Regions from separate parts of the Priestia sp. YIM B13486 genome, predicted to be linked through region 3. Evidence: riboswitches for the same ligand, from Rfam matches in the RefSeq annotation. Region 3 holds a riboswitch; each other region holds the start of a gene.
What was found. Region 3 has a riboswitch for S-adenosylmethionine ahead of ACFX4G_RS14710 (phosphoadenylyl-sulfate reductase). Riboswitches for the same ligand answer to the same signal wherever they lie in the genome.
Positions count from the first base shown of each region.

Region 1: linked by a shared signal. The riboswitch ahead of ACFX4G_RS20620 (sulfite oxidase-like oxidoreductase) and the one ahead of ACFX4G_RS14710 (phosphoadenylyl-sulfate reductase) in region 3 are both predicted to bind S-adenosylmethionine.
Region 2: linked by a shared signal. The riboswitch ahead of ACFX4G_RS17790 (bifunctional homocysteine S-methyltransferase/methylenetetrahydrofolate reductase) and the one ahead of ACFX4G_RS14710 (phosphoadenylyl-sulfate reductase) in region 3 are both predicted to bind S-adenosylmethionine.

Region 1 covers NZ_JBHZOZ010000009.1:27,048-34,442, reverse strand. Annotated here, with positions in the region: gene ACFX4G_RS20635 (YjgB family protein) at 1-406, opposite strand, end outside; gene ACFX4G_RS20630 (putative polysaccharide biosynthesis protein) at 738-2,348, shown strand; gene ACFX4G_RS20625 (hypothetical protein) at 2,362-2,730, shown strand; SAM riboswitch class I at 2,875-2,981, shown strand; gene ACFX4G_RS20620 (sulfite oxidase-like oxidoreductase) at 3,056-3,718, shown strand; gene ACFX4G_RS20615 (MogA/MoaB family molybdenum cofactor biosynthesis protein) at 3,752-4,264, opposite strand; gene moaC (cyclic pyranopterin monophosphate synthase MoaC) at 4,277-4,765, opposite strand; gene ACFX4G_RS20605 (molybdopterin molybdotransferase MoeA) at 4,880-6,145, shown strand; gene ACFX4G_RS20600 (YvrJ family protein) at 6,158-6,277, opposite strand; gene ACFX4G_RS20595 (WGxxGxxG family protein) at 6,980-7,252, shown strand.
Region 2 covers NZ_JBHZOZ010000006.1:240,436-247,830, reverse strand. Annotated here, with positions in the region: gene ACFX4G_RS17800 (Cof-type HAD-IIB family hydrolase) at 1-128, opposite strand, end outside; gene metH (methionine synthase) at 510-3,953, opposite strand; gene ACFX4G_RS17790 (bifunctional homocysteine S-methyltransferase/methylenetetrahydrofolate reductase) at 3,954-5,792, opposite strand; SAM riboswitch class I at 5,900-6,006, opposite strand; gene ACFX4G_RS17785 (YkvI family membrane protein) at 6,346-7,380, shown strand.
Region 3 covers NZ_JBHZOZ010000005.1:3,853-11,247, reverse strand. Annotated here, with positions in the region: gene ACFX4G_RS14725 (potassium channel family protein) at 1-286, opposite strand, end outside; gene ACFX4G_RS14720 (VOC family protein) at 354-737, opposite strand; gene cdaS (sporulation-specific diadenylate cyclase CdaS) at 835-1,461, opposite strand; SAM riboswitch class I at 1,775-1,877, shown strand; gene ACFX4G_RS14710 (phosphoadenylyl-sulfate reductase) at 2,132-2,845, shown strand; gene ACFX4G_RS14705 (sulfate permease) at 2,865-3,944, shown strand; gene sat (sulfate adenylyltransferase) at 3,997-5,148, shown strand; gene cysC (adenylyl-sulfate kinase) at 5,161-5,760, shown strand; gene cobA (uroporphyrinogen-III C-methyltransferase) at 5,852-6,631, shown strand; gene ACFX4G_RS14685 (sirohydrochlorin chelatase) at 6,645-7,395, shown strand, end outside; gene ACFX4G_RS14680 (NAD(P)-binding protein) at 7,393-7,395, shown strand, end outside.

The sequences.
Region 1 (7,395 bases), on a different contig from region 3:
CTAGATTTGTTTGACGCTCTACATTTGTACCAAAATAGCGGATTTCGTTAATGACGTTATTTTGGTCATAGCCAAATGCGTATCCAGGGTGACCCATTTCCGCATGATAGTAGTCAAAGTTGTTTGATGAACCTTCAGGCGGCGGACCGAACTGATCGCGAACGTCTTGACGCAGTGTTTTGCCAATTTTGAAGTCTGCCGTTAAGCGTGGCACTTCACCTTTTACTGCGGCGTTGTAAATTTCATTAATGTTTTTTACAGCTGTTTGACTTTGACTGCTTGTTTCTTGAGATGTAGCTGCATGTGCTGGTGTATCAAGCTGAGCGACAGGAGCAAATCCAAACGCAGCAATTCCTGTAATCGTTGCAGCCCCCGCTGCTTTTGATAGTCGTTGTTTCATTTTCATGATTTTTTCCTCCTATAAATAACGATTTAGAAACTTCAGTCTACCTAAAAGAACAGGTAGGCCAGAATAATCAAGGAGTCTTAGTTGAGTTGGTAACTGATATATATAATGTAACACGTCTTTTAGAATGTAAACGTCAGATAAAGTAAAAAGCAAAAAACGATTCATTTATCATAGGTGAAAAGATTGGTTTATATTCCTTTATTAGGTAAAAAACGTAATATAGAGAGGGTTCTAATGTTTTATAAAAAACTAGATAATAATTGTAAGTATGATACAATAAATCAAGTATTTGTTAAAAATACAATATTTATTTCTGGAGTTTTGATGTATGGAAAAAAATTTGATGAGAGGTACGCTTTTATTAACAGCGTCTTCTTTGTTAACAAAGATTTTAGGCTTTATTTATATTATTCCTTTCACAGCCTTAGTGGGAACGTCAGGTTACGCGCTTTATAAGTATGCATACGGTCCATATACCTTGATGCTAAGCTTGTCGACAATGGGTCTTCCGCTTGCTGTTTCGAAGTATGTATCGAAATATAACGGTCTTGGAAACTACCGTGCGGGACAAGATTTGTTAAAAGCAGGACTTCTATTAATGACAATAACGGGCATAATAGGTTTCTTAGTCCTCTATACGATGGCACCGTGGCTCGCTGAACTAGTCATTAACGGAAAAGATTCCTCGGGAAATAGTCAAAAAGACGTAGTGTATGTCATCCAAATGGTAAGCTTTGCTTTAATTGTTATCCCGCCTATGAGTCTATTACGAGGCTACTTTCAAGGTAACCAGTCTATGGGACCGTCCGCGCTAAGTACGATTATTGAACAAATAGTGCGAGTGTTGTTCATTTTAGCAGGAGCATACGCTGTTATTCACCTTTTTCATAGCACAATGACAAAAGCTGTTGGAATCGGCACGTTTGGAGCGTTTATTGGAGGCGTAGGGGGAATTGGGATTCTTGGAGCGGTTTATTTGAAGCGCAAGCGGTTGATTATGAAAGAAGTGAACAGCGGAAAGAATAATAAGTCCGTTTCGTTCTCTTCAATGTCCAAAGAGCTTGTAACGTACGCCGTTCCGTTTGTATTAGTTGGTTTAGCTATTCCTATCTATCAAAATATTGATACGTTTACGATTAACATGCTCTTTCAATCAATAGGATATGGACAAGCTAAAGCTGAAACGATCAACTCCGTTATTGGATTAGCCCAGATTTTGGTGATGGTGCCAGTATCGTTAGCGACTGCCTTCAGCATGTCACTGATTCCGGGCATTACGTCTTCCTTTGTGCAAGGAAATTTACGGGAAGTAAAAGGGAAAATTACAAAAACGCTGCAGCTGCTGTTATTTTTTACTCTTCCTGCTGCCGTGGGGCTTTGTTTATTAGGCAAGCCGGTATATATGATGATTTTTGGAGAAAAAAACAGTCCTGAAATCGGTGGAATTGTTTTACAATGGTACGCGCCTGCTGCCATTTTATTTGCTCTTTTTACAGTAACAGCCGCAATTCTCCAAGGAATTAATCAGCAAAAGAAGCTAATTTTAGGCTTGGGCTTAGGAATTGTTGTGAAGATAGTATTAAACGTACTGCTGGTTTCAAGCTTAAGAGAAATTGGACCGGTTGTCGCGACTTACGGAGGGTATGGTGTATCGGTTATATATAACTTTTATTTAATTGAAAAATCCATTTCTTACCGAGTTCAATCACTGGGACAAGCTGCGTTGACACCTGTTTTATTAGTAAGTGTAATGTCAGCCGCTGTGGTTATTGGCAATTATGCTTCTCACTATTTTTTAGAAAATAAGCTGTCCGCATCTTCACTTGCGATGAGCACGTCTTGTATTTCAATTACTGTAGGTGCAGCCGTGTATCTAGTACTTGGCGTAAAAACAAGTTTAGGACAATCTATTGTATTAAATAGAAGAAAAAGAATGTAAAGGAGAGAAAGTAGTGTCAAAACGATTTGTACTAACCTTGGCGGCTGGAGGATGTATAATAATTTCCGGCGCGCTGCTGCTATTAAATTGGGAAAAAGTGTTTGGAGACTACCGTCCGATTCAAACAGCAACAGCTGTATTCAAGCTAGAAGTGGGAAGTCAAGATGTAGCGAGGACTACAGATTCAGATGATGCTCTTCACTATATGGTGAAAAAAGGACATTTAGATGAATATATTCATATGATGAATGAAAAAGGCTATATGTTAAAAGAAAAAGATATTGATCATAACCGACTTGTTTTTAACGATGGACAAGAGGATGAGCAAATTTACTATAAGCGATTTGCGAGGAAGTATACGATGATTGATGGAGAAGGGTAAAGGCTTTACATGGTATTTTAGTAGACTAAAACCTTATAACCTTATCTGTTTTTAAAGTTTTTTTGCGAAAAAGAAAAATAATATTGACAATTATGACAAAAAGCTTAATACTGACTTTATTACATAAAACAAATACAATTTGTTTCCTTATCAAGAGAGGTGGAGGGACTGGCCCTGTGAAACCCGGCAACCGCTGTCTATGACAGAATGGTGCCAAATCCTTAAGAGTGTATCGCTCTTAGAGATAAGGAAGAAGCTGAAACAAAGCTCTTCCTTATTTATTTAAGGAAGGGCTTTTTATGTGCAAAAACAACGAGGTGATAATTTGAACAAAGCAGACCGTATTAAACGAATGAAAACACCAGAAATTGATTCAAAGTATGAAGGAAGAGTGCCTCCGGGGCAAGTAGTGACAGAGCGCTTTCCGATTTTACATGAAGGCGACGTGCCGGAGTATAACTTAGAGGAGTGGACGCTTCGAGTGTTTGGATTAGTAAACAAGGAAGTGACGCTTTCGTATCAAGATATATTGGACATGCCGCAAACAACGGTGAAATGTGATATTCACTGCGTAACCAGATGGACAAGGCTTGATAATGAATTTACGGGCGTGCTGTTTACAGACTTTTTAAAAGCAGTTGGCTTGGAGTTGAAAAGTAAATACATCATGCTGCACGGAGATAATGACTATACGTCAAACATTGAGGTAAAAGATTTACTGAGAGACGATATTCTTCTCGCTCATTCCTTTAACGGAGAGCCGCTTACAGCTAAGCACGGATATCCGCTGCGATTGGTTGTTCCGCATTTGTACTTTTGGAAAAGTGTTAAATGGCTTCGAGGCTTTGAAGCTATTGATGAAAATCATCCTGGCTTTTGGGAGCAAAACGGCTTTCATCTTAGAGGAGATCCGTTTAAAGAAGAGCGTTTTTCCGGAGAAGATTTAGGCATTCCAGAAGATGAGTGGGTACATAAAGACTATGATTAATGAAAATGCCTATGCGTGTGCATAGGCATTTTGTCAGCGCTGCCGGTTTAATTCCCACACAACGTGGCGAAGTTCAGGCAAAATCAGCTTGGTCATAGCTAGACGAACAGCACCGCTTGATCCTGGTGTAGAAAAAACGGCTTTTTCGTTAATCGTCCCGGCAATTGCCCGGCTCATAATTGCTGCGCTGCCAATGTCTTCGGTGTAGCTCAGCATGCGAAACAGCTCGCCAAACCCAACGATTTCTTTATGAATCAGCGCTTGAACGGCTTCAATTGTGACGTCTCGTTTTGTAATGCCAGTCCCGCCGTTTGTGAGAACAACGTCAATGTCCTCAGCACTGCATCCGGCAAGTATCGCTTGTTGAATCGACGTTTGGTCGTCTTTTACAATTTCATAGGAAGCGACCTGCATGTCGTGTTCTTTCAGAAGTTGGATCATTAGCGCGCCGCTTTTATCGGTTTCTTTTGTGCGTGTATCTGATACCGTAATGACTTTGCAGCGAACGGGCTGTGTTGCTTTGGATTTATGTTCATGTACGCTCATTATGTACCTCCTTTACGCTTCCGTACGCTTGTAGTCACCGTTTTTGCCGCCAGATTTTTCAAGCAGATACGTTTCGCCGAGAATCATGCCTTTATCAATGGCTTTACACATATCATAAACGGTTAGAGCGCAGGCAGAAGCGGCAGTTAAAGCTTCCATTTCAACGCCCGTTGAGCCTTCCGTTTTAACAGTTGCTTCTATTAATAAACGGTACTGATCATTGCTTGTATCCCAGTCAAATGAAAGGTTTACGCCTTTTAATAAAAGAGGGTGACACATCGGAATAATGTCAGACGTGCGTTTTGCTGCCATGATTCCCGCTACTTGTGCGACAGCAAGGACGTCGCCTTTTCCAATTTTATGTTCTACAATGGCTTCGTGAATTTCTTTGTTAACAAGTATGCTTGAACGAGCTGTTGCGACGCGGCGCGTGATAGATTTTTCGCTAATATCGACCATATTGGCACGGCCCTGGTCATTAAAATGTGTAAAAGAAGACATCGGTGTTTTCATCCTTTTTCAGTAAATTTTGTTGTATGATAGAAATAGTGAGATATGCTATGATTTTACACCATAGCGTAAAAAGTGAACAGACATAAAGGAAGTGAAGAATGTATGTTAGAAAGCAGAACACCTATTTCAATTCCTGAAGCAATTGAAAAAGTCATGACTTATAAAAGAAAAGGAAGCATCGAACGCGTATCGATCACCGAAAGCTACGGACGCTATTTAGGAGAAGATATTATCGCCGATCAAAACGTTCCTCATTTTAATAAATCGCTTTATGACGGCTTTGCGGTTCGAGCGCAAGACTGCCTAGAAGTCTCAAGTGAACATCCTATGGAGTTCGAAGTTGTAGGTGAAATCGGTGCAGGCTTTGTCTTTGAAGAAGAAGTAAAGCCGTTTCAAGCGGTGCGTATTATGACAGGAGCGCAGGTCCCTCATTCGTGTGATGCGGTTGTGATGCTTGAAGTAACGAAGTCGTATGAAAAAGAAGGCAAAATGTATATGGCGTTAAGCCGGCCTGCTTCAAAGTGGGAACACATTGCATTAAAAGGAGAAGAAACAAAAAAAGGAGAGGTGCTTGTTTCCAAAGGGGCGCGAATCAATCCGGGCGTCACGGCTTTTTTAGCTACGTTTGGCTATGCGGATGTAGCCGTGGTGAAGCAACCGGTGGTTGGCGTGTTAACAACAGGAAGCGAACTGCTTGATGTGAACGAGCCGTTAGAACCAGGAAAAATTCGCAACAGCAACTCCTATATGGCACTTGCGCAAATTGTAAGAAGCGGGGGAATTCCGAAATACTTAGGAAAGCTTGAAGATGATTTTGACCGCTGCTATGAAGCGGTAGAAAAAGCGCTTGAAGAAGTGGACATTCTACTAACAACCGGCGGGGTATCCGTTGGCGACTATGATTATTTGCCGGCTATTTATGAAAAGCTTGGTGCGAATGTGCTGTTTAACAAAATTGCGATGCGCCCAGGAAGCGTCACAACAGTCGCAGAACGAAACGGACAGCTGCTGTTTGGACTATCAGGAAATCCATCTGCTTGCTATGTGGGGTTTGAACTGTTTGTGCGTCCGATTGTTCGCAGCTTTTTGTATTCACCAGCGCCTCATTTACATAAAACAAAAGCGGTATTAAACGGCCGTTTCAAAGAACCTAATGCTTTTACGCGAATGGTGCGAGGAGAGATTTCAGACGAAGGCGGAAAGCTTGTTGTGACGCCTGTTGGCATGGACAAGTCAGGGGCTATTTCATCATTAGCTGCAGCAAACGCGCTGATTGTTCTTCCAGGTGGAGAGCATGGATATGACAAAGGAACAGAAGTGAACGTGCTGCATCTTGAAAACGAAGGAACGAGTTCGCTTTGGGTATAAATAGCATTCTGCTTATTGCTTGTCCTTTTTTTCAATAAGAACTTGAAGCAGTTCTGTAATTCTATCTAATTTGCTTTCAATGCGAACAAGTAAGTAAAAAGATAGGGCAATTGGAAAGCCTAAATCTTTAATATAGCTAACTAAGTTTTCTATAATAGCATACCTCCTTCACTTAGAAGATATATTATAATATGTGATTTCTAAGTATTTGTTCGCGGGTGATATGCCCATTTTTAAGACAAAAGTCCTTGAAAAATAAGGAAAAGCAGCCTCGGCATTGGCAAGCGAGGCTGCTTTTTTTTAAGGGTTCATTTATACGTATCTCAGCATAAATGACTACTAGATTTTAACATGTTTTTAAATGTAAATACTACTTTTGATTTGCTTTAACATAGGTATAAACGGCAGGCTTTTATGCAGCCTTCTCTATCCCTATTGATCATAGCCTATAAATAAGAATTGTATAAAAACTGCATATTCTATAAAAGTGAACCATCTAGAACCCTTACTCTCATTAGGGTTCTTTTTTTGATTTGTTCTGGAAGAAGCGGTTATGTAAAATAGTTATTTATATAATATTTAAGGGCCAGAAATGAAAAAACTACCTTAGAGTTAGAAAAAAGGAAGTTTTTTCTATGATGTAATTAGATTTCATGAGTGATGCTTCATTGCATTTTAGTTAATTTGCTTAATAAATTATAAATATATTCATATTAATTTGGCTTCTTTAAGGTAGGTATTAATGAGCAGTTTCAAACAATAAATCTACTTAGCGAATAGTAACCAATAACGTTGGGAACTTTATCTATTAACAAAAGGAAAGGAGGAGAAAGTATGCGAAAAAAGTGGTCTGTTTTATTATGTACGTTAGCTTTAGCTATGATGACTTTCATCTTGCCGGTTAATGCTGAAAACAATAACGTAGATAGAGCGAATTATAATGATAACGTAAATACTTATAACGATGACGTAAATACTCGAAATGTCACTACAGCAACTGATGTGGATGATGACAATGATTCACCTTGGGAACTACTTGGATTATTAGGACTAGTTGGTCTTTTTGGTCTTAAAAGAAGAGATGATCGTGAAGAAAAAGTTCGTTAATATCTATTTTGCATGAGTAGAGATAAATAAAGGTTATCAAAGATTAGCTTTCTCTAGAGTCCACAAAGGTGTCTTCTAGCAATCAGGGGCACCTTTGTTATCTCCTACAAAGTACATTATGTTTACTGAATCCGTGTGGGCTT
Region 2 (7,395 bases), on a different contig from region 3:
CCAGACGCAAGACAAACCTCTACTCCTTGGCGCTGAAGTTCACTAAGTGCGTCTGCATTATGCTGTTCTACGTATTTTTCTTCGTGTAAAAGAGTGCCATCTAAGTCGCTTACAAATAATTTAATCATTGCTTGAAAATTCCTTTCCCTGAAAAATTTGCTGTGACAAGAGCGTTACAAATTTATTACATTCCTTATTCTATCAGTGTTTCCCAAGAAACTCATAAAAAAAGCTCAGACCGGCGGTGAATTCAAAGAGATTAAGACATAACTGCATCAATTTTTTCCGCAGGAGTCTTTGCCTTGCCTTTCAGTCAACAGTTAGAAACAGCTACATGAAATCCAGTTCACGATCACAATGAAAAAAATCCGAACGCAGTTGATTCTCAATTAAGAATCTGGATTTACGGTTCGGATCTTTCTTCAGCTAAAATCCATTTTTCGCAGCCTTTTTTTCAGGTTTGTTCACTGTAAAAAAACAGCCGCGGTCTAAAAGACCGCGGCCATATTTTACAATACGTTAAAATATTTCGCTTCAGGATGTGCAAAAACAAGGGCTGTAACAGAAGCTTCTGGTTCCATCATGAAACCGTCTGTTAACTGAATGCCGATGTCTTCTGGTTTAAGTAATTTAAACAGTTTTGCTTGGTCCTCAAGGTCTGGACATGCAGGATATCCGAATGAAAAACGCTGACCTTGGTATTTGGCTGAAAAACGCTCCGCCATTGTAAAGTCAGGCGAATCGGGGAATCCCCAGCGGTCACGAATTTGCTGATGAACACGTTCTGCTAATCCTTCAGCTAGTTCAAGCGCAAGAGCTTGGAACACGTGACTCTTTAAAAACTCGCCGTTTTCTTTGAATTTCGCCGCGCGTTCGCGAATGCCTGTTCCTGCTGTTACAGAGAAGAAACATACATAGTCCATCTCTTTTTCTTTAGGCTTTGCAAAATCAGATAAGCACAAGAACTGTCCTTTTGCTTGTCGAGGGAAGGTAAAGCGTTCAATTTCTGTTTTTTCATCAGCAGGATCATAAATAATTAAATCATTTCCGTCTGCTTGAGCAGGGAAGAACTGATAAATAACCGCTGGCTTAATTAAGTTTTCTTTTAGTGCCAGTTCGAGCAGGTCATCAACGGTTTCTTTTAATTGAACAGCACGCTCATCTTTTTCAGCAAGCAGCTTATTCACTTTTCCTTTTAGTCCTAAGTGATGGCCTAAAAGCATCTGCCAGTTAATATACGGAAGAACCTGTGCCAAATCGTAGTGTTTAACAACGTGGCGCTTTAAATCAGTAGGTACAAAAACAGGAGCGTCCGTTGAAATGGCGGATCTTTCTAAAACAGCCGTAGCTGCTTGAGCGGTTTGAGGCTGGCGTTCTCGAACCGTTACTTTCTTTTCTTGCCGCGTTTTTAAATCTGCTAAAAGCTGAATAACTTCTTCTTTGTTCTGCAGCTTATTTGCTAACGCTAATCCGTCCATCGCATCTTTGGCGTAGAGGACCGCACCTTCATATTCCGGGGCAATTTTAAAGTCAGTAAATTTACGGGAAAGGGCAGCGCCTCCTACCATAATTGGAACATCAATGCTTGATTGCGTTAAATCTTGGGCAGTCAAAACCATTTGCTGAGCTGACTTTACTAGAAGACCTGACAGGCCAATGATGTCTGGCTTTTCTTCTTTTACTGCTTCAATCAGCTGCTGGGGCGTTACTTTAATTCCTAAATCTATTACTTTAAAACCATTGTTGCTTAAAATGATGTCTACTAAGTTTTTACCGATATCATGCACGTCGCCTTTAACCGTTGCAAGAATCACTTTGCCTTTTCCAGAATCATTTTCAGTTGCTTCCATATGAGGTTCTAAAAAGGCAACGGATGCTTTCATCACTTCCGCACTTTGAAGCACTTCTGCTACAATCAGCTGGTTGTCATTAAACAAACGTCCAACTTCCGCCATGCCCTTCATAAGCGGTCCGTTAATAATATCTAACGGATCATCATATTGAGCTAAAGCCTGTTCTAAATCAGGAAGCAATCCTTCTTTTGTACCTTCGACAATATACATTGCCAATCGTTCTTCGAGTGTTAACGTAGAAATTTCTACTTTTGCTTCTTTCTTTTTATCACGATAAAAGTCGGTAAACGTGCTTAACGTTTCATCAGTTGTGTTAAATAACAACGCATTAGCAAGCTCAATTTCAGCTTCTGGAATAGAAGCATAGCGCTCTAACTTTTCGGTATTAACAATGGCATAATCGAGTCCAGCCTGCGTACAGTGATAAAGATAAACCGCATTTAGTACTTCACGTCCGACTGGAGGAAGACCGAATGACACGTTACTTACGCCAAGAATGGTCAGGCAATCAGGCAGGGCTTCTTTAATCATTTTAATTCCCTTAACTGTTTCTTCAGCAGAACCAATATATTGTTCATCACCAGTCCCTACAGGAAACACAAGAGGGTCAAAAATAATATCTTTTGGATTAAAGCCATGTTTTTCAACAAGCAAATCATGTGAGCGTTTAGCAATCTCTACTTTTCGTTCTGCAGTAACGGCCATGCCTGTTTCATCGATTGTACCCACAACCAGAGCTGCACCGAATTTTTTTACTAGCGGTAAGATTGCATCAAAACGCTCTTCACCATCTTCTAAGTTAATGGAGTTAATAATGACCTTACCTTGCGAGTATGTTAAAGCTTTTTCAATAACTTTCTCGTCCGTTGAATCGATTACAAGAGGAACCTTCACTTTTTTTACAACTTCTTGAATAAATTCCTCCATGTCTTCCATTTCTTCACGGTCCGGATCTGCCAAGCAAATATCAATAACGTGAGCACCATTTTTAACTTGAGCACGCGCAATTTCAGATGCTTCTTCAATTTTTCCTTCCGCAATCAGACGCTTGAACTTGCGAGAACCGATTACATTCGTACGTTCTCCCACAAAAAGAGGGCGCATAGAATCGTCATATACAAGCGGTTCAATACCGGTTACAGCATGGTTATGCTCGGAGCGATCAAGCGAACGGGGCGCAACCTCTTTTACCGCTTCCGCCAGTGCTTTAATATGAGCAGGCGTTGTACCGCAGCATCCGCCTACAAAGTTCAGCCAGCCTTTATCAGCAAACCCTTTAATTTTTTGAGCAAGCAGCTCAGGGGATTCATGATAATTGCCTTCTTCATCCGGAAGTCCAGCGTTTGGATAACAGCTAACTGCTGAAGTGGCTAGGTCTGAAAGAGAGCGAATATGATCCGTCATAAATTCAGGGCCTGTCGCGCAGTTAAGTCCGACTGAAAGAGGCTTCATGTGTTCCAGTGATAAGTAAAAAGATTCGATATCTTGACCAGCGAGAGTTGTTCCCATCGGCTCAATTGTTCCTGAAATCATAATAGGAACTTCGATTTTAAGTTTTTCAAACGCAGCTGTAATGCCTAAAAATGCGGCTTTTACGTTCAGCATGTCTTGACAGGTTTCGACTAAAAGCAAGTCAACGCCGCCGTCTAACAAACCTCGAGCTTGCTCTTCGTACGATTCTACTAACTCAGGGAATGTAATACCTCCGGTAACAGAGAGAGTTTTAGTGGTAGGACCGATAGCTCCAGCTACGAACCTAGGCCATTCGGGAGTTGAATATTTATCGCGGGCTGCACAAGCAAGCTTCACAGCTTCGATATTCAATTCATACGCCAAGTGACCTAAATCGTATTCATCAAGTACGGTAGATGTTGAGCCAAACGTATTGGTTTCAATGATGTCAGCACCTGCTGCAAAGTACTCTTCATGAATGCGCTGAATCACATGAGGCGCTGTTCGAGTCAAATATTCGTTGCAGCCTTCATATTCTTCGCCGCCAAAATCTTCAGCGGTTAAATCAGCATCTTGAATCATCGTTCCCATTGCTCCATCGATGACGAGTATTCGCTTCTTTAGTTGTTGTTCGATAAGTGAGCTCATTTATATCTTCCTTTCTGATGTAACAAGTTGCTTGTCATGAATATAGCGTGTTAGAATTTCGGTCATTTCATAGCGCATAAACGGCGTAATTAAGTAAATACCGTCAAATAACTCATATGCTGTATCAATTAAGTTTTTTGCAATCGCAAGACCTTCGACTTCACCGCGGATTCGGTCATTTCCCGTTGCATCCATGCGTTCTAGAATATCTTCTGATAATTTAATTCCAGGTACTTCATGGTGAATAAATCGAGCATTTCTTGCGCTTGTTAACGGCATGATACCGATATATACCGGTGTTGTTAAATGTTTGGTTGCTTCATATACCTCTTCAATTTGCTTAGTTGAATAGAGAGGCTGAGTAATGAAATAGTGAGCCCCGCAGTCGATTTTCTTTTCCAAACGCTGAACGGCTCGGTCTAAGTGACGCACGTTTGGGTTAAAGGCAGCTGCAATGGAAAAATTGGTTTTTTGACCAAGTGGTTTGCCGGAATAAGATAGTCCTTCATTAAACTGAGCGATTAAACTAATCAAGTCAAATGAAGATAAATCGTAGACCGAAGTGGCGCCAGGGAAATCGCCAACTTTTGACGGATCACCGGTAATTGCAAGTACTTGATTCATTCCTAGCGTATGAAGTCCCATTAAATGAGATTGAAGTCCAATTAAATTTCGGTCGCGACAGGTAATATGAATAAGCGGTCGTGCTTTTGTTTCTTGCTGCATCAGTGTTGCCATTGCTAAGTTGCTGATGCGAGGTGAGGCAAGAGAATTATCAGCTAATGTAATAGCATCTACGCCGACTTTATCAAGTGCTTTTGCGCCTTCTAAAAATTTCGTCGGACCAAGCTGTTTAGGCGGATCTAGCTCGACGATAACCGAGCGGCGCTTCTTCACAATTTCATGCATATGAGGTTTATCCTGCTGCTCACGCTCTTGAACCGTAACGGCAGGTCTCATTTTAACAACTTTGCTTGTAATCGGAGGCAGGTCTTTTAAGGCAGATGACATTGCGCGTACGTGAGCTGGTGTTGTACCGCAGCATCCTCCAATTAAGCGAACCCCTTGTTCGCGGAATAAACGCGCGCTTTCTACAAAGTAGTCTTCATTTGTTTCATATTCCAGCTTTCCTTCCACATACGCCGGAAGGCTGGCATTAGGGTAAGCAGATAAGAAAGCACGATCAGGAAGCGGTACTTCTTCAAGAGACTGAATCATATGATAAGGACCTAAACGGCAGTTTAGCCCGACAACATCTGCTCCCAGCGCCTCTAATTCTTTTAATGCATCTGCTAAAGGACGGCCATCTTGCAGTACGCCAATATCATGCAGGGAAACGTGAGTAATAATAGGCTTATCCGTTTCTTTTCTTGCCAGTGTAAGAACGGTTTTTAATTCTTCGAAATCATAGTATGTTTCAAACAAAAGGCCATCCACGCCTTCATTTAAAAGCCAAAACATCTGTTCACGAATGCTTCGCTTAACCTCTTCTAAACTAATAGCGTTTTTTTGGAAAGAACGAATTCCGCCGAGTGTACCAACCACGTAAGCTTGATCTTTTGCAGCTTGTTTCGCTAATTTTACACCAGCAACATTGATGTCTTTGACTGAATCTTCTAATCCATAACGGGCAAGTTTTTGATAATTAGCAGCGTACGTATTTGTTTGAATAACGTTTGCACCAGCTTCTACATAGGCTCTGTGAATACGAGAAACCTCTTCTGGTTTGGTGATGTTTAGTTCTTCAAAACAGCTGTCAATACCGTGTGAGTAAAGGAGGGTACCAGTGGCACCATCCCCAATTAAAATTTTAGACTTTAAATCTTCAAGTAACCCCATGTCAAAACCTCCTTAAATTGTTCCGCTTCTATTTCACGAGTGATTCGTTTTATGCAATATGCCGATAAAATAGAAAAAGTCTTCTTAAGAAGAAGACTTTTTTCGCCTTCTTATCTTCCAAGCAATAAATTGCTTGCTGGATTTAGCACCATGTCTCTAACGACTGGTTGCTGAGGTTTCAAAGGGCCAGTCCCTCCACCTCTCATGATAAGAATCAATTGTATATAATTGAAACATATTTTTTTAAATAGAAAGAATACTTATTTAATAATTTATCTGATTTTTAGAAATTATACAACAGTAAATTGTGAATTTCCAGCAAATATTGAGGGAAATTTAAAAGCTAAAGGGAAAATATCCGTATATTTTGTTTGAAAATGACTGTTATGTTAGGGGTTAAGGAGTTTTTTGTGAGAAATACAAAAAGAAAATGAAAAAAATAAACCAAAAGGCACAAGCACTGGGATATGCGTAGATTTACACGTAAAAAGGCTCGTCTTTTTTTTATCGTTTCTACATATAGTGAACTATGAAGGGTAGAAGGGTGATGGGCATGAAAAGGTGGAAACTCACGCTGCAGGTTGCTGCTACGTATGTAGGCACCGTTGTAGGAGCCGGTTTTGCAACAGGCAAGGAAATCGTTCAATTTTTTACACAGTACGGGGAACTTGGAATGGTCGGAATTTTGGTCAGCGGCTTGTTTTTTATTTGGCTAGGTTCAAAAATGATGCTGCTTTCGCACGCAATTGGGGCTTCTTCTTATCAGCAGCTTAATACATATTTATTTGGTGATGTGCTTGGAAAAGTGGTAAACGGTGTAATGATTGTCATTTTATTTGGAGTAACTTCAGTCATGCTAGCGAGTACGGGAGCAATAGGAAAAGAACAGTTTGGGCTGTGGCCTCCTGTTGGAATGATTTTTACAATTGTTTTAACTTATATATTTATCGCAAAAGGAATTAACGGTATTTTAATGGTTAATTCTCTTGTTGTACCGATGATGCTTTCATTTGCTTTTATCATCTTTATGCCGAATATCAGCTATTTCTCACTGATTCAAACGAAGCCGGATTTAACGCTCGTCACGCAGTGGAAGTGGGCGGTTAGTCCCTTTTTATATATTTCCCTGAATCTAGCTTTGGCTCAGGCCGTTTTGGTCCCATTAGGAAGCTCGGTGAAAGATAGGAGCGTGATTACAAAAGGGGCCTTAATAGGAGGATGTGTACTTACGTTTATGCTTGTTTCTACTCATCTTGCCCTTTCCAATTTGCCTTATTCATTTCAACTTGATATTCCGATGAGTGCCGTTGTTAAAAATATCTCAGCGTGGGTGAATGTTTTATTTACGGTAGTTGTGTTGGGCGAGATTTTTACTACATTGATTGGAAATGTATTTGGCATCGCTAAGCAGCTTCAGTCATTTCTTCCCCTCAATGACAAACAAGCTTTTGCGTTTATTATCTTGGCTTGCTTTATTATTGGGCAATTCGGATATGCCCAGCTTCTTGAGTTTTTGTATCCGATATTTGGCTATATTGGACTAGCTTTTGTATGGATGCTATGTATTAAAAAAGAAAAAATAAGCTAAAAGCTGGATTTTAAA
Region 3 (7,395 bases):
CAATTTTAGAAAGCGTGACAAAATAAGTAGTAATAAATCCCGTTCCGATCAGAACTAAAATAATTGCAGCTAACCTTCCAATCGTAGTGGTCGGAGCAAAATCACCGTACCCTATAGTAGAGATTGTAATAATAACCCACCAAATTCCTTCAAACACATTCCCAAACGTTTGCGGCTCTAGGAAATGTATAAGCATGCCGAAAAGCAGAACAAGGCAGCCGATAATAAAAAGAAGCCGCACTAAAATAGAACGACGAAAAAGTCGAAATAATAGCCATTCCATCATAAAAAAACCTCCAGTGATTAGTCATAGCCACAGTATGACCATTTTTCACTGAAGGTATAAGATATCTTTATCTTTTTACTTCGTAATATTCAATCCATTCTTTGTCTGGACCGTAGAAAAATAAGTATCTTGCTCCATTTGGCAAAGTTACAATGTTTTCTTCCACAAATGAAACGCCTGCTGATTTTAAACGCTCAAACTCCTCTTCAATTCCGTCTACTGCCAGCGCAAAATGATGAACTTTCCCTTCGTTAGGTAAGCTTGAGTTATACCCTTGAATTAACTCTACGATTACATTGCCTTCTAAACCTAGAAAAGCTAGCTTCAAAGACGGATCGGTATGTGGTAGTTTTTCGATGAGCTCTAATCCCACTTTTTGCGTATAGAACTCAATCGATTCTTCTATATCCTTTACTTGAACGCCTACATGTTCAAATTTTAAAATTGTCATATGCATCACCCGTATCTATAGTATGTAAAAACTATGAAATATATTAAAGAGAAAGGATATAGAAGTCAAGATAGGGCTGCTTATCAGGAAAGGGCTCTTAAATCATATTTTTGCTGGAGTGAATAGGGTAGAGGCTTCCATCAAGAGCAAACGAAATTTTGCCTGTTTCTTCAGATACAACTAAAATTAATGCATCCGATTTTTCCGACATTCCAATGGCTGCACGGTGACGTGTTCCCAATTTTTTGTTCGTTAAAATAATAGACGAAAGAGGTAAAACATTAGCAGCTGAAATAAGCTGATTATTTCTAATTAGGACGGCTCCGTCATGTAAGGGTGTCCCTGGATAGAACAGCGTCTCAACTAGCGTAGCGCTGACAGGAGCTTGAATAGGCATTCCTTTTTGAATAAGAGGGTCTACATTTTGTTCCCGTTCAATGACAATTAAAGCGCCGTGACGTTTCTCCGAAAGGTTATGAATAGCTAAAGACAGAGCAGCATATTCAAATGTATAAGGCGATAAATAATGGCGCAAGTAATAAGAGGCAGCCGTAGCTTGAACATCTTGAAATAACCTTCTCATCTCCTCAAAATCACATAGGATACAATGATCACTCGTGTCTAAATGTTTAATTAAATTAGAGGCTTCAGTTGAAATCTGCTGTAAATATGTTCGCACATTATTTTTAATTGTATCGTCTAATTGAAAAGGTTGTCTCTCCATCTTATATAGCTCCTATCTGTCAGTCAGTGTTATCTGTAATGTGTGCTAATGTGGGTGAATTATCCGTAAAGCTTATAAATCCCTTATTAATTTTATAGTGAGGTTTTGTGTTTTATTTAGCAAGAGAATATAAAAAGTTGGAGAAAAAAGAAAGCGTTTTATAAATTGATATGTTCACGTTTGGGTTAAATTTACATATGTTGTTTTAAATAAAAGTATAGATATTTCTGTGAATTTAAAGTATAGTTTTCTTATCGGATATATGATTTTTAATGTTGACAAATATTCTAAATATGCTAAAATTTTTAAAAAATGCTTATCAAGAGTGGTGGAGGGATCTGGCCCGCTGAACCCCGGCAACCTGCTTAGCAAGGTGCTAATTCCAGCAAAGTGTGTATCATTTTGAAAGATAAGGTGAAAATTTATTGCCTACCCAGTCTTTCAATATGGAAGACTTTTTATTTTGATATAGCGCAAGCGATAATTTGAGGAGGGACACCAATGACTGTAACCCCCGACTTAAAACAAATTTTTGAGCATGTCGAAGCAAAGTAAGAATTAAATAGTTTCGCTGACTAGACACACTAGAGGCGGTTTTATCCAATTCTAGTGGGTAAAACCGTCTTTTTTTATTGGATAACGCGGATAACTAAGAATTGGAGTGAAGAAAATGGCAGACTTATATACGTACGAAAACTGGAGTGATACATTTCCAGAGTTCGACAGTGAAGATGAAACAAAAGGAGCTCTTTCAGCATTGCAGTGGGCGTATGATACCTACGGAGATTCAATTATTTACGCATCAAGCTTTGGTATCGAAGGAATCGTGTTAATTGATTTAATTTCAAAAGTGAAAAAAGATGCTGAAATTGTCTTTTTAGATACGGGCGTTCATTTTAAAGAAACATATGAAGTAATTGATGCAATTAAAGAACGCTTTCCTGATTTGCGTATTCATATGAAAAAACCGGATTTAACGCTTGCAGAACAAGCTGAGAAACATGGAGATGAACTTTGGAAGAGTCAGCCTAACCTATGCTGTCAAATTCGAAAAATCATCCCGCTAAGGGAATCTCTTGCTCCTTATGATGCGTGGATTTCTGGTTTGAGACGCGAGCAGTCTGAGTCTCGTGCCAACACGAATTATTTTAATAAAGATGAGAAATTCAAGAAAGTGAAAGTCTGCCCGTTAATTCATTGGTCCTGGAAAGAAGTTTGGCGCTATGTGTATAAGCATGATTTACCATATAACAAACTTCATGATCAAGGCTACCCAAGTATTGGCTGTGAGCCCTGTACCGCACCTGCCTACAATGTAGACGATTTACGTTCAGGAAGATGGGCAGGTACACAAAAAGTTGAATGCGGATTACACGAATCTTAAATACGAAAGAGCTGAATAAATGATGCTTTTATATGTTGCCTTTATCATTGCGCTTTTTTTTGCAATGAATATTGGGGCAAGCGGTGCAGCAGCAGCTATGGGCGTTTCATACGGCTCCGGTGCGATTAAAAAGAAAAGAGTAGCCCTGTTCATCTGTGCTGTAGGTATTGTGCTCGGAGCCATTATCGGAGGCGGCGAGGTGGTAAAAACCATCAGTTCAGGTATCATACCTGAAAAATTGCTGTCAGTAGAATTAGTTATTATCATTCTGGCTGCTGCAACGCTGTCACTCTTTTTCGCGAATTTAATTGGTATTCCTCTATCAACAAGTGAAGTAACGGTTGGTTCAGTTGTTGGAGTAGGCGTAGCTTATCAATCTCTGTATGTGGAAAAACTTTTAGTTGTCATGTCTTTTTGGATTATTGTTCCGCTGGTTTCATTTGTCATTGCTTTTTTGATTGGAAAAGTGATAAAACGCGGAGCGCATAAAAAAGAAGCAAAGGGAACGTGGAAAAGAGTTTTAACGATTTTAGTTATAGCGACGGGATTCTTTGAAGCCTTCTCAGCTGGAATGAATAACGTGGCAAATGCTGTCGGTCCTCTAGTAGGAGCTGGATTAATGGATGCCACAACGGGTGTCATAGCAGGAGGATTGGCAGTGGCGCTCGGAGCTCTTTTACTAGGAGGCCGAGTTATTGAAACAAACGGGAAAAAAATTACTCGCTATTCTATAGGGGAAGGGTGCATTATCTCGGGTACTGGTGCTTCTCTTGTCACAGTCGCTTCACTGTTTGGTTTGCCAGTACCCCTTACACAGGTCACTACGTCTTCTATTATTGGAATAGGAGCAGCGAAAACGGGATTCACGAAAGAACAGCGCGAAGTTGTCATTCAAATGTTAAAGGTTTGGGTGGTCTCCCCTGTATTTTCACTCGTAATCTCATATGTTCTTGTGAAATTAGTACTTGAAAGCGACTTATATTCATTTGTGGTGCTAGCTAGCGGATGTATTGCCACAGCAGGTGTTCTAAGCTTAGCTAGAGCGACTAGAAGAAAAAGAGCAAGCTTGCAGTCGGAAAAAGAAAAAATGACTGCGTGATTCAAGTGCTTTTTATTATATTGTGTTAATTATTTAAGGAGGATTTTACAAAATGACAACAATTCAAGCACACGGTGGAGAATTAATTAATTTATATCAACCAACATATGACTACACGTCACTAACAAAAGAAATCGAAGTAGATAACATGGCCCTAAGTGATTTAGAACTAATTGGAATTGGTGCTTACAGCCCAATTACAGGATTTTTAGGAGAAAAAGATTATCAATCAGTTGTTGAAAATATGCGTTTAGCAGATGGAACAGTATGGAGTATTCCTATCACTCTTCCTGTAACAGAAGAGCAAGCTAAAGAATTAAACATTGGCGACAAAGTAAAACTTGTTCAAAACGGCGTAACGTATGGTGTTTTAGAAGTTTCTGAAGTATATACCCCAAATAAAGAAAAAGAAGCGGAGAACGTGTACCGCACGGCAGAACTTGCTCATCCTGGCGTGAAAAAAATGATGGAACGCCCAAATGTATATGTAGCAGGTCCAATCGTACTTGTAGAACGTACACCTAAAACGCGTTTTGAAAAGTATTACCTAGATCCTACTGAAACAAGAGCAGCATTTGAAGAACGCGGTTGGAAAACGGTTGTTGGATTCCAAACTCGTAACCCTGTTCACCGTGCGCACGAATATATTCAAAAAACGGCATTAGAAATTGTAGACGGCCTGTTTTTAAATCCACTTGTAGGAGAAACAAAGTCAGATGATATCCCAGCAGATATCCGTATGGAAAGTTATGAAGTACTTTTAGAGAACTATTATCCTAGCGATCGTGTAGCTTTAGCAGTTTTCCCTGCTGCGATGCGCTATGCTGGACCTAGAGAAGCTATTTTCCATGCAATGGTTCGCAAAAACTTTGGATGCACACATTTCATTGTAGGCCGTGACCACGCTGGTGTTGGTGACTACTATGGAACATATGACGCACAAAAAATCTTCAGTAACTTTACAGCAGATGAATTAGGAATTACACCTTTATTCTTTGAACACAGCTTCTATTGCAAGAAATGTGAAGCGATGGCATCAACGAAAACATGCCCTCACAGCAAGGAAGATCATATGATTCTATCTGGAACAAAGGTACGTGAAATGCTTCGTAACGGAGAAGTGCCACCAAGCACATTCAGCCGTAAAGAAGTAATTGAAGTGTTAATTAATGGATTAGCAAAACAAAAAGTATCTTCAAAATAAGGAGCGGTTGAAGTGAGCAAATCAACAAACATTACGTGGCATGATGCTGGAATTACAAAAGAGGAAAGACGCGAGCAAAATAATCATCACAGTTTTGTACTATGGTTTACAGGTCTTTCGGGTTCAGGTAAATCTACCGTAGCAAACGCAGTGGCAAAAGCGCTTTTTGATAAAAATATTCGCAACTATGTATTAGATGGTGACAATGTTCGTTTCGGCTTAAATAAGAATCTAGGGTTTTCTGCTGAAGATCGTACAGAAAATATTCGCCGTATCGGTGAGGTTTCTAAGCTGTTTGTAGACAGCGGTCAAGTGGTACTAACAGCATTTATCTCTCCATTCCAAGAGGACCGAGCTCAAGTGCGTGAGATCTTAGAGGGGAATGAATTTTTGGAAGTATACGTGGAGTGCCCGTTAGAAGAATGTGAAAAAAGAGATCCAAAAGGCCTTTACAAAAAAGCAAGAAGCGGAGAAATTCGTGATTTTACAGGAATTGATTCTCCGTATGAGTCACCGGCTAATCCTGAATTAACAATTAATACAAGCACACAGTCTGTAGAAGAATGTGTACAAACTGTTATTGAATATTTAGCTAACCGAAAATTTATCTAAATGACAGCGGACTTTGTCCGCTGTTCTAATTCAAATTAAAATGTGGGAGCGCTGCGGAGACGTGGAAATGATGGAAGGGTGAAAGGCATTCATGGGGAAAGTATATCTAGTCGGTGCAGGACCGGGAGATCCAGATTTAATTACATTAAAAGGGTTAAAAGCAATTCAGCAAGCAGATGTTATCTTATATGATCGTTTAGTGAATAAGGACCTGCTGGAGTATGCTAAAAGTGATGCAGATATCATTTACTGCGGAAAGCTTCCGAACTACCATACCCTCAAGCAAGAAACAATTAACAACTTTTTAGTGAAATTCGCTAAAAACGGAAAAATTGTAACGCGCTTAAAAGGCGGAGATCCATTTGTTTTTGGACGCGGAGGGGAAGAAGCAGAAGCTCTCGTGCAGCAGGGCATTTCATTTGAAATTGTTCCAGGGATTACATCAGGCATCGCAGCCGCTGCTTATGCAGGAATCCCTGTCACTCACCGGGAATACAGCGCAAGCTTTGCTTTTGTAGCAGGTCATCGTAAAGATAGCGAGCATGATGCAATCAAATGGGATAGCCTAGCCAAAGGTGTAGATACTCTTGCAATTTATATGGGGGTGCGGAACTTACCGTACATTTGCCAACAGTTAATGAAACACGGAAAAACCTCAGCTACGCCAATTGCATTGATTCACTGGGGAACATGTGCGGACCAGCGCACTGTAACTGGAACTCTTGGTACAATTGTTGATATTGTTAAAGAAGAACAAATTGAAAATCCAAGTATGATTATCGTTGGTGAAGTTGTGAATTTTCATGACCGATTAAATTGGTTTGAGAAGACTGGACAGCATTACTATTCGTTTGCACAAGAAGCTTACTAAAGAGGTTGATTATATGGATGCAGTTTTATATGTTTGCCATGGCAGCCGCGTAAAAGAAGGCGCTGATCAGGCAGTTGCTTTTATTGAAAGATGTAAAAAAAATCTAGATGTACCGATTCAAGAAGTTTGTTTCCTAGAACTAGCTTCCCCCACTATTGAACAAGGATTTGAAGCATGTATTGAACAAGGTGCTACTCGTATTGCAATTGTGCCTCTTCTGTTATTAACAGCTGCGCATGCAAAGCATGATATACCCGAAGAAATACACAAAGTATATGAACGTTATCCCCAGGTAGAGGTGCTGTACGGAGAACCGTTCGGCGTAGACGAACGAATTGTTGATATCTTGGTAGAGAGAATCAATGAAACCAATGTGGATAAGCATGAAGATTCGATGGTATTGTTGGTCGGTAGAGGAAGCAGTGATCCTGCTGTAAAAAAAGATTTTAACGAAATAGCTCAACTGCTAAAAGGGAAAGGTGCTTTTAAAGAAGTGAGCACATGCTATTTAGCTGCAGCTTCTCCTAATTTAAAAGAAGGCCTGCACCTTGCTAAACGAACTTCGTATAAGCAAGTATTCGTTCTTCCATACCTTTTGTTTACCGGTATTTTAATGAACGAAATTAAGGAAGAATTGGAGCAGCTATCAACAGATGCCCAGCAGTTTATCTTAGCCAACTACCTAGGTTATCATGATGGACTTGCACACATTTTAAGTCACCAAGTAAAAACGTTATTATCCAGCAAAGGAAATCAATACGATG